3 regions of the Kluyvera fluvialis genome follow, and region 3 is predicted to be linked to each of the others. Evidence: predicted binding sites of a transcription regulator. Region 3 holds the regulator's gene; each other region holds the start of a gene.
The links. Region 3 encodes LexA, which represses DNA repair genes until DNA is damaged. Its sites were predicted from a motif close to TNCTGTATGTACATACAGNA; they were not measured.

Region 1 (4,842 bases), 130 kb from region 3:
AGCCGCGAACGTTATCGGCGTAATGTGCGTTTTTATGCCGATGAACCTCGGCTGCGCGTGGGCGGGCCGACGTATCACTGGGTCAGAGAAGGCATTCTCGCGGGGGAGAACATCCTCGCTAATGCCGCGCAAGACACGTTCCCCGTCCTGCTGATTCAAGCGGAAGAAGAGCGCGTTGTTGATAACCGTATGCACGATCGCTATTGCGAACTTCGCGCCGAAGCGGGCCATCCTTGCGATGGCGGTAAGCCGCTTGTCATACAGGGTGCGTACCATGAGATCCTTTTTGAAAAGGACGTTATGCGCTCAGTTGCACTCAATGCCATCGTCGATTTTTTCAATCGACACCCTTAATTCGGCGCTCGCGCCGCACTGTTTAGAGGTTAAATTCGTTTATGTACCAGGTTGTTGCGTCTGACTTAGATGGCACATTGCTCTCCCCTGACCACCACTTAACGCCGTATGCGAAAGAGACGTTAAAGTTGCTGACCGAACGCGGCCTGAATTTCGTTTTTGCTACCGGGCGTCACTACATCGACGTAGGCCAAATCCGCGACAATCTCGGAATCAAATCCTACATGATCACCTCTAACGGCGCGCGCGTGCACGACGCTGATGGCAAACAGGTTTTCGCTCACAACCTTGACCGCGACATTGCGGCTGACCTCTTCGGGATGGTGGCCTCAAACCCGGATATCATCACTAACGTCTACCGCGACGATGAGTGGTTCATGAACCGCCACCGCCCGGAAGAGATGCGTTTTTTCAAAGAAGCGGTGTTCAACTACACGCTGTATGAGCCGGGACTGCTGGAGCCAGAAGGCGTCAGCAAAGTGTTCTTTACCTGTAATGACCACCAAACGCTGCTGCCCTTGGAGCAGGCGATTAACGCCCGTTGGGGCGATCGCGTTAACGTCAGCTTCTCCACGCTGACCTGCCTCGAAGTGATGGCGGGCGGTGTCTCGAAAGGCCACGCGCTGGATGCGGTCGCGAAAGCGATGGGCTATACGCTGAAAGATTGCATCGCTTTTGGTGACGGCATGAACGACGCCGAAATGCTGTCGATGGCAGGTAAAGGTTGCATCATGGAAGGAGCGCATCAGCGCCTGAAAGATTTGCATCCGAATCTGGAAGTGATTGGCTCTAACGCCGATGATGCGGTTCCGCACTATTTGCGTAAGTTGTATCTCGATTAAAAAATGATATCTGGCTATTAAGTGGTCAGTTGTCAACCTGCATCTCCGCTACAATGAGTGCTCATCTTCTTATGAGACATTCATTGTGGCGCTACTTATTATCACCACTATTCTGTGGGCCTTCTCTTTTAGCTTCTACGGCGAATATCTTGCCGGGCATGTGGATAGCTATTTCGCGGTGTTGGTGCGTGTTGGCCTGGCGGCGCTGGTGTTTTTACCGTTTCTGCGTACCCGTGGGCACAGCCTAAAAACCGTTGGCCTGTATATGCTGGTGGGCGCAATGCAACTGGGCATTATGTATATGCTGAGTTTCCACGCCTATCTGTACCTCACCGTATCGGAGCTGCTGCTGTTTACTGTGCTGACACCGCTCTATATCACGCTGATTTATGACTTAATGAGTGGCCGCCGTCTGCGTTGGGGCTACGCATTCAGTGCGCTGCTGGCAGTGGTTGGTGCAGGGATTATTCGTTATGACCAGGTGACTGACCATTTCTGGACTGGCCTGCTCCTGGTACAGCTATCGAATATCAGCTTTGCGATTGGCATGGTGGGCTATAAACGGCTGATGGAAACCCGCCCAATGCCGCAGCATAACGCTTTTGCCTGGTTCTATCTTGGCGCGTTTGTGGTGGCGGCAGTTGCCTGGTCACTGCTCGGCAATGCGCAGAAAATACCGGAAACCCACTTACAGTGGGGCATTCTGGTGTTTCTTGGCGTGGTGGCATCGGGGATTGGCTACTTTATGTGGAACTACGGTGCGACGCAGGTCGATGCGGGAACGTTGGGCATTATGAATAACATGCATGTGCCTGCGGGGCTGCTGGTTAACCTGGCAATCTGGCATCAACAGCCCCACTGGCCGAGCTTCCTTACAGGTGCTGCGGTGATCCTGGCGTCACTGTGGGTGCATCGTAAGTGGGTCGCTCCGCGTTCTTCACAAACGGCAGGTGATCGCAAGCGTGGTTCCGCGCTGAGCGAATAAACGCCTCCATAACTGGCTGACGCTGCTCGCCATCACGTACGGCGGCGTACAGCCTGCTCCACAGCCCTTCGCCCAGGGTTTTGGTCACAATCAGACCCTGGCGCTCAAAACTCTCCACGACCCAGTGCGGCAGCGCGGCAATGCCCATTCGTGCGGCAACCATCTGAATCAGCAGCAGCGTGTTATCCACGCTTTTCAACTGCGGGCTAATTCCGGCTGGCTGAAGGAAATGACGCCAGATATCCAGGCGTTGACGCTGCACCGGATAAATCAGCAGCGTTTCCGATGCTAAATCTTCCGGTGTGATGCGCGCTTTGCTCGCCAGCGTGCTTTCTGGCGACAGTACCAGGCGTACTTCGTAATCAAACATCGGTGAATAGTGCAGCCCGCTACGCGGCAGAATATCGGAGGTCAACACGATATCCAGCTCGCTCTGCTGTAGCGCAGGCTGCGGGTCGAAGGTGACTCCAGACTTAAAGTCCATTTCCACCTGCGGCCACTGTTTGTGGAAGTTCTCCAGCGCTGGCGTCAGCCACTGAATACAGCTATGGCACTCAATGGCAATGCGCAGCGTGGCTTGCTGCGGCTCATTGCAGGCCTGTAGCGCCTGGCTAATTTGCGGCAGCACTTGGCTTGCTAACTGAAGCAAAATCTCGCCTTGCGGGGTAAAGCGCAACGGCTGGCTCTTGCGGACAAATAGTCGAAAGCCGAGGCGCTGCTCCAGATCGCTAAACTGGTGAGAAAGGGCGGATTGTGTCTGGTGCAGCGTTGCCGCTGCAGCGGCGAGCGAGCCGCAGTTCCGCAACGCCTGGAGCGTTTTCAGATGTTTAATTTCGATCATGAAAGTCCTTCACTTCGGCATGAACAATTTGCGCTTGAGGAATATACAGTAACTGTCAATTATGGATGTGTAAACATCTGGATGGCTAAAATCCTTCGTCTTTTAAATTTATGGCGCGTTGGCGGCGTCGGCTCACCCTGGTCACTTACTGTTGTAAGCTCCCTGGGATGAGCAAACTTGCCGCCTTCCCTAAATTCAAAATCCAAAGGATTTACAATTTATTAGAGGAAGAAAAATGACAATATTGAACCATACCCTCGGTTTTCCTCGCGTTGGCCTGCGTCGCGAGTTGAAAAAAGCGCAAGAAAGCTACTGGGCGGGTCATGCCTCCCGTGAAGAACTGCTGGCGGTGGGGCGCGAGCTGCGCGCCCGCCACTGGGATCAGCAAAAGCACGCGGGCATTGACCTGCTGCCCGTGGGCGATTTCGCCTGGTACGATCATGTTCTGACGACCAGCCTGCTGCTGGGTAACGTGCCAGCTCGTCATCAGAACAAAGACGGCTCTGTGGATATCGACACGCTTTTCCGTATTGGCCGTGGCCGTGCACCGACCGGCGAACCTGCGGCAGCGGCGGAAATGACCAAATGGTTTAACACCAACTATCACTATATGGTGCCTGAGTTTGTGAAAGGCCAGCAGTTCAAACTGACCTGGACGCAACTGCTGGATGAGGTTGATGAGGCGCTGGCGCTGGGGCACAAAGTGAAACCTGTGCTCTTGGGGCCGGTGACTTACCTGTGGCTGGGTAAAGTGAAGGGCGAACCGTTTGACCGGCTGAGCCTGCTCAACGATATTCTACCGGTTTACCAACAGGTGCTGGCAGAGTTGGCAAAACGTGGCATCGAATGGGTACAAATCGACGAACCGGCGCTGGTGTTGGAGCTGCCGCAAGAATGGCTGAATGCCTTTAAACCGGCTTACGATGCGCTGGCAGGTCGGGTGAAGCTGCTGCTGACCACCTATTTTGAAGGTGTCACGCCGAACCTCGATACCATCGCCGCGCTGCCGGTGCAGGGGCTACACGTTGATTTGGTACACGGTAAAGATGATGTTGCGGAACTGCATCAGCGTCTGCCTGCCGACTGGCTGCTGTCTGCCGGACTGGTGAACGGGCGTAACGTCTGGCGTGCCGATCTCAGCGAAAAATACGCACAAATTAAAGCGATCGTCGGCAAACGTGCGCTGTGGGTGGCTTCTTCGTGCTCCCTGCTGCACAGCCCTATCGATCTCAGCGTTGAAACCCGTCTGGATGCGGAAGTGAAGAGTTGGTTTGCCTTCGCCCTGCAAAAATGTGCAGAGCTGGCGCTGCTGCGCGATGCGCTCAACAGCGGCGACACCCGTGCGCTGGCGGAATGGAGCGCCCCGATTCAGGCGCGCCGCCACTCCACGCGGGTACATAATGCTGGCGTTGAAAAACGTCTGGCGGCGATTAGCGCCCAGGACAGCCAGCGCGCCAATCCTTATGAAGTGCGTGCGCAGGCGCAGAGAGCGCGTTTTAACCTGCCAGCCTGGCCGACCACCACGATTGGCTCATTCCCGCAAACCACCGAAATTCGTGGCCTGCGTCTGGACTTTAAAAAGGGCAATCTGGATGCCAACCACTATCGCACTGGCATTGCCGAACATATCAAGCAGGCGATTATTGAGCAGGAGCGTTTAGGTCTGGATGTGCTGGTACACGGCGAAGCCGAGCGTAACGACATGGTGGAATATTTTGGCGAGCATCTGGACGGTTTTGTTTTCACCCAAAACGGTTGGGTGCAGAGTTACGGCTCCCGCTGCGTGAAGCCGCCGGTGGTGATTGGCGACGTTAGCCGCC
Region 2 (4,842 bases), 1.5 Mb from region 3:
CCAGGCGTCTGCCGCAGGCCCTGGCAAGGATTTCTCGCGTGCAATGCCCCACACCCACTGACACCACTGCCTCAACGTTTCTTCGTCGGTAATCTGTAGATTGTCTTCGAATTCGCTGTACAGCGATTCTTGCGCGATTTCCGGTTCCATTTCCTGGAAATCAGCCAGCGAATCGCGATCGCCAACCAACATCACCTTTAACGTCAATGGCATGGATGGGATGCTAATAGGTAAAGGGCGTGCATCGTCAAAAGAGAGCCAGTCAAAGCACTGTTGCATGACCTGGTTTTTCAAGCGCATCCATAGCAGCGGTTGTGCCATAAGTGTGCGCAATGACAGGATAAGAATGCCGCCGTTTGCTTGATGCACCAGGCCTGGCTGTAGCGTAATTTCACCGTTGAATTGGCGCACGCAGCCAAAAAGCTGCTCGGCTTCGGCCCAGTCAGCAAAAATAACTGGCCCTGTGCTGGCAAAGTTATCATCCGGGCTACTGGCTGGCGTCATACTGACTTTGCTGCCGTTTACCTGGTAGTTGACACCGGTCAGGATCGACTCATCGTTATCGCGCAGCGAAACGGTGGTTTGCGTGAGGAGCTGTAGGTACTCTTTTTCTTCTGGCGCCTTGACCAGCAAGAAAGGAGAGACACCTTGCGGATGCAGGAACTGCTCCAACGCATAATGCAAACGCGCCTGGAGTTCGCTAAAGAGAGAGTCATTTTCTGAGGCTAAGTCAGGCAGGGCAAATAGCGCCTGGTATGCCTCAGTCGCAGGGGCGAGAAAGCGCCGGGAAAGAGTATTTATAGTCAATGTCGCTATTTTTAGTCAGATGTAAAGTGCGTGATTATACCTGATGCCGCAGGGAAGCTCACGGAGAATAGGGAAGTATCTTTTATGGTTGGCTTTATTGGTATCACAGTTGCAGATTTCTTCTCAGCACATTGAGAAAAAACTGTTATCCTGAAAAGAGTTATACGGTCACACTGAGATCGCAATGAAATATCAACAACTGGAAAATCTTGAAAGCGGCTGGAAGTGGAAATATCTGGTGAAAAAACACCGGGAAGGCGAACCCATCACCCGTTACATTGAAGCCAGCGCCGCACAAGAGGCCGTCGATGTTTTGCTGAAACTGGAACATGAACCGGTACAGGTTAATGACTGGATTATCCAGCATATTAATCCGCAGCTGGTCAACCGAATGAAGCAGACGATTCGTGCACGCCGTAAGCGCCATTTTAATGCCGAGCATCAGCATACTCGCAAGAAGTCTATCGACCTGGAGTTTGTGGTCTGGCAGCGGTTAGCTGGGCTTGCACAGCGCCGTGGTAAAACGTTATCTGAGACGGTTGTTCAACTGATTGAAGATGCGGAAAACAAAGAGAAGTATGTCAGTAAGATGTCCAGCCTTAAGCATGATCTGCAAGCTATGCTCGGCAAAGAAAAGTAACGCGATTTCTGATAGGTAAGTCATCGGTTGTGTGCTGAATTACAGACAAAAAAAACCCCGCAATGCGGGGTTTTTTATTAGACGGGAACTTAAGCCTGAGGCTGAGTTACAACGTCTTTGCTACCTTTAACTTCGATCTCTACACGACGATCTGGAGCCAGGCAATCGATCAGCGCAGCTTTCGCTTTCACGTTGTCGCAGGTGTTGCCAGTAACTGGGTTAGATTTACCCATGCCACGTGCGGAGATTTTGTCAGCTGGGATACCTTTAGAGATCAGGTAATCAACAACAGACTGTGCACGTTTTTCGGACAGACCCTGGTTGTAAGCTTCGGAACCGATGCGGTCAGTGAAGCCCAGAACCACTACGGAACCGTCTTTCGGATCCAGGTTGCTCAGCTGGCTGTACATCTGATCCAGAGCCTGCTTACCTTCTGGTTTCAGGCTAGCTTTGTTGAAGGTGAACAGAACGTCAGACTTCAGAGTGAAGTGTTTGGTCTGTACTTCTGGAGCTGGAGCTGGAGCTGGAGCAACTACTGGAGCCGCATCCTGCTGGCCGAAGCGGTAGGAAACGCCTACGCTCAGCATACCGTTATCAGGACGAACACCTACAGTGTTTGCGTCGCCGATGTTGTTAACCCACTGGTATTCCAGACGGGTAGCGATGTCACGAGTTACAGCCCACTCAACGCCGCCAGCGAATACTGGGGAAACGCCGGTGTCGTGGTGATCGCCAGCGATGTTGTTGCTGGAGTCAGCACGCCATACCATACCACCCAGACGAGTGTATACGTCCAGATCGTCAGTTACTGGGTAACCCAGTTTAGCGGTCAGCTGAACGCCCTGAGCTTTCAGTGCGCCATTGGTCTGGCTACCGGTGTATTCCATACGGCCCAGCCAGTCGTAACCCATTTCGAAACCAACGTACGGGTTAACCTGGTAACCACCGAACGCGCCTGCGCCCAGCTGGCTGTTGTGGGTAGAACCGTTGTTGTTCAGGTCACTCTGGTACCAGCCAGTGTCATGGAACTGGGACCAACCCAGTTTACCACCAGCATACCAGGTGTTGTCTTGCGGAGCGGCCTGCGCTACAGAAGCGAAGCCTGCCAGTGCCACTGCAATCGCGATAGCTGTCTTTTTCATTTTTTGCGCCTCGTTATCATCCAAAATTTGCCATGAAGTTCTAAGTAGACTCACGGTTAAATCCTTCACCGGGGGCGTGGCTTAGTTAATTACTCAGCAGATATCTGCGGTGTTAAGCTGAGCACCCCTGGCGATGTAAAGTCTACAACGTCGCTGAAAACTTACAAGTGTGAACTCCGTCAGGCTTATGAAAAAAAAAGAGTTGTATACGCAATATTTAACAAATAAGTCTAAAAAATAACCAATAAAAAACACTGAGAACCGCACCAGACAAGCATTCTGCTAAAAATATCGCATAAAAACGGACAGATAAAAAAGGTGCAAAAAAAATCCCAGGAATAATCCTAATTTCCGTTAATGGTACAAATTCGAGTGAATTTTTAGCCCATTAAATTGTCCAGTTGGGTGAGACGCGGTCGTAACTGGTCGCATAATGAACACCATTGCATTACCTTCCTCTGCGGCAGCCAGTAAACGCGTATGCTCTTCTGAAGACAATTCTTCTGTTAACCAACCGATAACTACACTGTAATTCCCGGTGCGTAATGCACGAACCATCGCATCAAGCATGTCATACGATGACATTTGGCGTAGTTGCATCACTTTCGCTAATGGTAGGCCAGAGGCTTGCACCCATTGGCGGCTCAGCTTCTGCTGTGGGGTAAGCCAAAGCTGCCAGCGCGACTGTTGCCCCAACTGCTGGAGTAATGGCAGCAGTAGCATTTGCGCCATCATAGGCTGATCTTCTCTGTACAGCACTTCGCTGACGAACGCCGTAGACGTACTTTTTGCAGGTGCAAAAGCATGAGAAGCCGTTGTAGCAACAGCGGCAGAAGATTGATTTACAACACCAGAAATATACATAGCTAATCCAACCTTGTGGGTTACTGTATGCATATACAGTACTACCCGTAAAATTAAAGATCAACCTCAATTTCTGAAAGTGACTCGCAAAATTGCATAGTAATTGCACGGTATGACAAATACACCTTGCTGTACTGAACGAACTTCCCTATGTTGCTTATTATGTATCCCATTAACGGATCTAATGTTTTCATGTCCATGATTATTAAGGATTGATCATGAAAATAATATCATATAGACGGATCTATCAATCCAAGGAATATTTCGAGTCCTTGGGCAAAGTTAAGTCACGAGCACTGTTTGGTGGCTATAGCCTTGCTATCGATAACACGGTTTTTGCTATGGTTGCGGAAGGTGAGCTGTATCTGAGGGTATGCGAAAAAAACGCGACCTATCAGGCGCAGCACTCCCCACCGTTGCTTACGCTACAAAAGCGAGGGCGTTCACAGCAGTTAAAATATTTTCAGGTTGACGAGAGTTTGTGGGGGGATAGGCCAGTATTGGTGCAGTTGGGAATGTGCGCGTTGGAGGATGCGCAACAGGAGAAAATGCAGCGCAAACAGGTGCCACGCTTGAAAGATTTACCGAATATCTCTTTTCGTATGGAGCAGTTGCTGAATGAAGTCGGCATTAAGGATAGCCGATCGTTACAGCAAATGGGGGCGAAAACCGCTTGGTTATTACTACGGCAGATTCGCAAGCAGTTAAGTGTTGATGTGCTTTATTCGCTTGAAGGGGCAATTACTGGCGTTCATGCTGCGGCACTCCCGGCGCAAAGACGCCAGGAGTTACAGGAATGGGCACAAAGCTATACCCAAGAACCATAGCTGATATGGCGTTATGCCAGAACCTGCTTTTGTAGCCGACAGATTTCAGGTAGTAGAGAAATCATCAGGCCAATTTGTTGCAATACCAATGGCTCTTTGCTGTCTGGACGAGGATCAAGATGCTGAATTCGTGCGGCTAACCCCGTTAATGCTTGCTGCACCCGCTCTTCGTCAGAAGGCAGGTGATGCAGAGCATCATCGACGTAGCAGACGGCGTCGTCCAAAAGAGCCAAAATTTCTGCAGTGTTCAGTTTCTCTCGATGTGCCCCGAGTGCGGAAATGTAGCTGGTTAAAGTATGGTTCAGACACAGTAGACGGAAGGCTGTTTCCCGCATTTCAGCGGTCACCTTCGGTTCGCTGGACATGTTCGATACCACTGACGCCAGTTCCGCATCTCGATTATGCGCATCGCGTCGCGCAATTCGATACGCAAGGCGATTATCACGCCCCTGGTGATACTGCTCCAGAATGGCATCCAGATAACGGCAGTTGGCATCGATAGCGCGTTCCAGTACACGCGGCAGGTTGCGGAACTTCCAGTCTGGCCAGATAAAACTCACCG
Region 3 (4,842 bases):
GCGCTTACGATCTGCTCGATTTGCTGCGCGTAAAAGAGCCGCAGGCCAAGCCGCCAACCGTATATCGCGCGCTGGAGTTTTTGCTGGAACAAGGCTTTGTGCATAAGGTGGAATCGACCAACAGCTACGTGCTGTGCCATTTGTTCGACCAGCCAACCCATACGTCTGCGATGTTTATCTGCGATCGCTGCGGAGTGGTGAAAGAGGAGTGTGCGGAAGGTGTTGAAGACATCATGCATGCGCTGGCGGCGAAAATGGGGTTTGCCCTGCGCCACAATGTGATTGAAGCGCACGGCTTGTGCTCTGCTTGTGTTGAGGTGGAAGCATGTCGGTCGCATGAACATTGCCATCACGACCACACCATCCAAATTAAAAAGAAATCACGCTAGCAGAGTAAAGGATGGGGAGTGTACTTCCCTGTACTCTCGGGTAGGAAATCATTACCGTCGATACTTACCAGCGATAGTGGTGGTGTTTTTCCCAGCTATCGACCTCTTTTTCGGCCTGATCCTTCGCGTAACCGTAACGTTCCTGAATTTTACCGACCAATTGGTCGCGCTTCCCTTCAATGACGGTCACGTCATCATCGGTCAGTTTGCCCCATTGCTCTTTCACTTTGCCTTTAACCTGCTTCCAGTTACCGCCGACTTCGTCTTTATTCATCATCAAATCCTCATCGTCAGTGAATCAGTAGCGAGTGTCTTCGTTGCTGAACACACTCGTTTTCGCTAAGCGTGAGATTAATTGTAGTCAGTCATTCCGCCGTTGATTTATTATTCGGAATCTTTAACCATTTGGTCAGGAAAACCAGGTGTTATTGCGCCAGTGGCGTCGCCAGATAAAAGCCAGCGACAGGCCGCGCAGCGCCAGGAAAACAGCCAGTGACAGCCACAACCCGTGGTTGCCCAACACAGGCAGCGCCAGCAACGTAAGCGCAAAGCCGACAGCCGCTACCGCCATACTGTTACGCATCTCTGCGCCGCGCGTTGCGCCAATAAACATGCCGTCCAGCAGGTAACACCACACGCCGATAACCGGCAGCACCACTTGCCACAGTACGTAGTGATCTGCGAGCAGTTGAAGTTCAGGTAGGGATGTCAGCAACGCCACGATAGACTCGCCGAAAATGGCGTATACCAGCGCAAAAGCCAGCGCCACGATGCCAGCCTGACGACATGCCGCTCGCCAGACTTCCAGCAGTTGGCTGCCATCGCGCGCGCCGTAAGCCTGCCCTGAATGGGCTTCCACAGCATAGGCAAAACCATCCAGCGCGTAAGCGGTAAAGGTCAGCATAGTCATCAGCACCGCGTTAACCGCCACGACATCGCTACCCAGGCGCGCGCCAAAGACCGTCACCGCGCCAAAGCAAAGCTGGAGCAACAGCGAGCGCAGCATGATATCGCGGTTGAGCGCCAGCAGGCGGCGCAGGTTGCCGCGCCAGGCGTTTTTCAGCATCGCCCATGAGATACCACGCAATACCAATACTTTACGCACCATACCCAGGCCGACTAACAGCGTGGCGTATTCAGCAATGACCGTTGCCAGTGCCGCGCCCTGCACATTCATGTGCAGCCCCATCACCAGCCACAGGTCGAGCACGATATTCAGCACGTTGCCCACCACCAGCAAAATCACCGGCGCACGGGCATACTGAACGCCCAACAGCCAGCCCAGCAGCACCAGGTTCGCCAGCGATGCCGGGGCGCTCAGCCAACGAATGGAGAGAAAACGCTGCGCCTGTTCTAACACTTCGCCGCTGCCGCCCACGATAGAGAGCGTCAGATGAATTAGCGGAGTTTGTAATACGATAATTAAAAGCCCCGCCCCTAGCGCCAACGCCAGCGGTTGCACCAACGCGCGAGCCAGCGCCAGCGGGTCTTTCGCGCCAAAAGCCTGGGCAGTAAGCCCTGTGGTGCTCATGCGTAAAAACAACAACAGCATAAACAGGAAGCTGGTTGCGGTGGCGCCAATAGCCACGCCGCCCAGGTAAACGGGGCTGTCTAAATGACCAATCACGGCGGTATCGACCAGCCCAAGCAAAGGGACGGTGATATTGGAGAAAATCATCGGTAGCGCCAGACGCCACAGAGCTTTATCGGCTGGAGTTAATAGCGACATTGAGATCAACCAGAAAGGAAAAAGGCTGCGATAGCAGAAGTATCGCAGCCATTAGAGAATGGGGGTTACAGCCACTCGCCGTTGCGAATAACGCCAACGGCCAGCCCTTCGATGGAGAAATTATGCTGGCGCAGATCAACCACGATAGGTGAAAACTCGCTGTTTTCCGGCAGAAGTTCGACGACGTTACCCTGTTTTTTCAGGCGTTTTACCGTCACTTCTTCGTCGATACGCGCGACGACAACCTGGCCGTTACGCACATCTTGAGTTTTATGTACTGCCAGCAGGTCGCCGTCCATAATGCCGATATCTTTCATCGACATACCGCTAACGCGTAGCAGGAAGTCGGCGCTAGGTTTGAACAGTGACGGGTCAACCTGATAGTGACCTTCGATATGCTGTTGCGCCAACAGCGGTTCACCCGCCGCGACGCGGCCCACCAGCGGCAGGCCCTCTTCTTCTTCCACCAGCAGACGGATACCGCGAGAAGCACCAGATACAATCTCGATGACGCCTTTACGCGCCAGTGCTTTCAGATGTTCTTCAGCGGCGTTTGGGGAACGAAACCCCAAGCGCTGAGCAATTTCCGCACGCGTTGGCGGCATACCCGTTTGGCTGATGTGATCTCGAATGAGATCAAACACCTCTTGCTGCCTGGCCGTTAACGCTTTCATTCCGCCCCCTGGGTGTATATACAGTTATGCTGTGAGTATATACAGCTAGTGTCTATTTTGGAACCATAAAACACACAAAATCAGGCAGTTTTCACAGCTTTAGTGGAAATGAGCCCACAGTAGCGTGCCCCAGGTGAACAGCGCGACAAAAATAGCCAGCAGCACCGCCGCCGACCCCATATCTTTCGCCCGCCCGGACAGCTCGTGATATTCAGAGCCAATGCGGTCAACGACCGCTTCCAGTGCACTATTGAGAATTTCCACTATCATCACCAACAGGACGGAACCGATGAGCAGCACGCGGGTGATGGCGTCAACATCCAGCCAGCAGGCGATAATAATTGCGACAACCGAGGCCACACCTTCCTGGCGGAACGCCGCTTCGTTGATCCATGCCGCGCGAAATCCCTTCCAGGAATAGCCAGCGGCTTTGATGATTCGGGTAAGCCCAGTGGTATTATTAGCCATCTCAAGAACCTTTATATTATTACGTCAATGACAATACGTCTTTTTACGGCGTAATCCGAGCGGCGGCTACGTTGGCCGTGCCTCGAATTACTTCGTGTATTATGAGGCGGCAGAACAGAAATCTTGCAAACTTTCTGCTATTCTTGCCGCGCATTTGCATGATTAACCAGAGGCTTTACATCGTTTATGTCCGGCTGGCCACGAATTTACTATAAATTACTGAATTTACCATTAAGTGTCTTGGTAAAAAGCAAGTCTATCCCGGCAGAACCTGCTCAGGAGCTGGGGCTGGATACGTCACGTCCAATTATGTACGTCCTGCCTTATAATTCTAAGGCCGACCTGCTGACGTTGCGCGCCCAGTGTCTTGCACACGATCTTCCCGACCCGCTTGAGCCGTTAGAAATCGACGGCACTCTACTGCCGCGCTATGTGTTCATCCACGGCGGCCCCCGCGTGTTCACCTATTACACGCCGAAAGAAGAGTCGATCAAACTGTTCCACGACTATCTCGACTTGCACCGCAGCAATCCAGACCTGGATGTGCAAATGGTGCCGGTATCGGTGATGTTTGGTCGCGCGCCGGGTCGCGAAAAAGGCGAGGTGAACCCGCCGCTGCGGATGCTGAACGGCTTCCAAAAGTTCTTCGCAGTCTCCTGGCTTGGACGCGACAGCTTTGTGCGTTTCTCGCCTTCAGTCTCTTTGCGCCGTATGGCCGACGAGCACGGTACGGATAAAACCATCGCCCAGAAACTGGCGCGCGTTGCCCGTATGCACTTTGCTCGCCAGCGTCTGGCGGCGGTAGGCCCACGCCTGCCTGCACGTCACGACCTGTTCAAGAAACTGCTGGCGTCAAAAGCGATTGCGAAAGCGGTAGAAGACGAAGCGCGCAGCAAAAAAATCTCCCACGAAAAAGCGCAGCAAAACGCAATTGCGCTGATGGAAGAGATTGCCGCAAACTTCTCCTACGAGATGATTCGTCTGACCGACCGTATCCTCAGTTTTACCTGGAACCGTCTGTATCAGGGGATTAACGTCCATAACGCCGAGCGTGTACGCCAATTAGCGCACGACGGGCACGAGATTGTGTATGTGCCTTGTCACCGTAGCCACATGGACTACATGCTGCTCTCTTACGTGCTGTATCACCAGGGGCTAGTGCCGCCGCATATCGCTGCTGGTATTAACCTGAATTTCTGGCCAGCAGGGCCGATTTTCCGCCGTCTGGGCGCGTTCTTTATTCGCCGTACCTTTAAGGGCAACAAACTCTATTCCACCGTGTTCCGCGAATATCTTGGCGAACTGTTCAGCCGTGGTTATTCCGTTGAATACTTCGTGGAAGGCGGGCGTTCTCGTACTGGCCGTTTGCTTGACCCGAAAACCGGCACGCTGTCGATGACCATCCAGGCCATGCTGCGCGGCGGTTCCCGTCCAATCACCTTAGTGCCGATTTATATCGGTTACGAGCACGTGATGGAAGTGGGCACTTACGCCAAAGAGCTGCGTGGGGCGACGAAAGAGAAAGAGAGCTTACCGCAGATGCTGAAGGGCTTGAGCAAGCTGCGTAATCTCGGCCAGGGCT

Region 1: a site for LexA is predicted at 3,054-3,073, ahead of metR (HTH-type transcriptional regulator MetR). Genes of this name have one in related genera too.
Region 2: a site for LexA is predicted at 3,475-3,494, ahead of sulA (SOS-induced cell division inhibitor SulA). Genes of this name have one in related genera too.

Annotation. Positions count from the first base shown of each region.
Region 1 is NZ_AP046142.1:4,697,362-4,702,203, reverse strand. Features, by position in the region: gene pldB (lysophospholipase L2) at 1-354, shown strand, start outside; gene yigL (sugar/pyridoxal phosphate phosphatase YigL) at 396-1,196, shown strand; gene AC6I4B_RS22170 (carboxylate/amino acid/amine transporter) at 1,282-2,181, shown strand; gene metR (HTH-type transcriptional regulator MetR) at 2,069-3,022, opposite strand; gene metE (5-methyltetrahydropteroyltriglutamate--homocysteine S-methyltransferase) at 3,258-4,842, shown strand, end outside.
Region 2 is NZ_AP046142.1:3,108,660-3,113,501, reverse strand. Features, by position in the region: gene AC6I4B_RS14785 (AAA family ATPase) at 1-807, opposite strand, end outside; gene matP (macrodomain Ter protein MatP) at 992-1,447, shown strand; gene ompA (porin OmpA) at 1,537-2,589, opposite strand; gene sulA (SOS-induced cell division inhibitor SulA) at 2,944-3,453, opposite strand; gene AC6I4B_RS14765 (TfoX/Sxy family DNA transformation protein) at 3,672-4,280, shown strand; gene yccS (YccS family putative transporter) at 4,292-4,842, opposite strand, start outside.
Region 3 is NZ_AP046142.1:4,565,529-4,570,370, forward strand. Features, by position in the region: gene zur (zinc uptake transcriptional repressor Zur) at 1-389, shown strand, start outside; gene AC6I4B_RS21575 (CsbD family protein) at 454-663, opposite strand; gene dinF (MATE family efflux transporter DinF) at 799-2,118, opposite strand; gene lexA (transcriptional repressor LexA) at 2,184-2,792, opposite strand; gene AC6I4B_RS21590 (diacylglycerol kinase) at 2,892-3,260, opposite strand; gene plsB (glycerol-3-phosphate 1-O-acyltransferase PlsB) at 3,447-4,842, shown strand, end outside.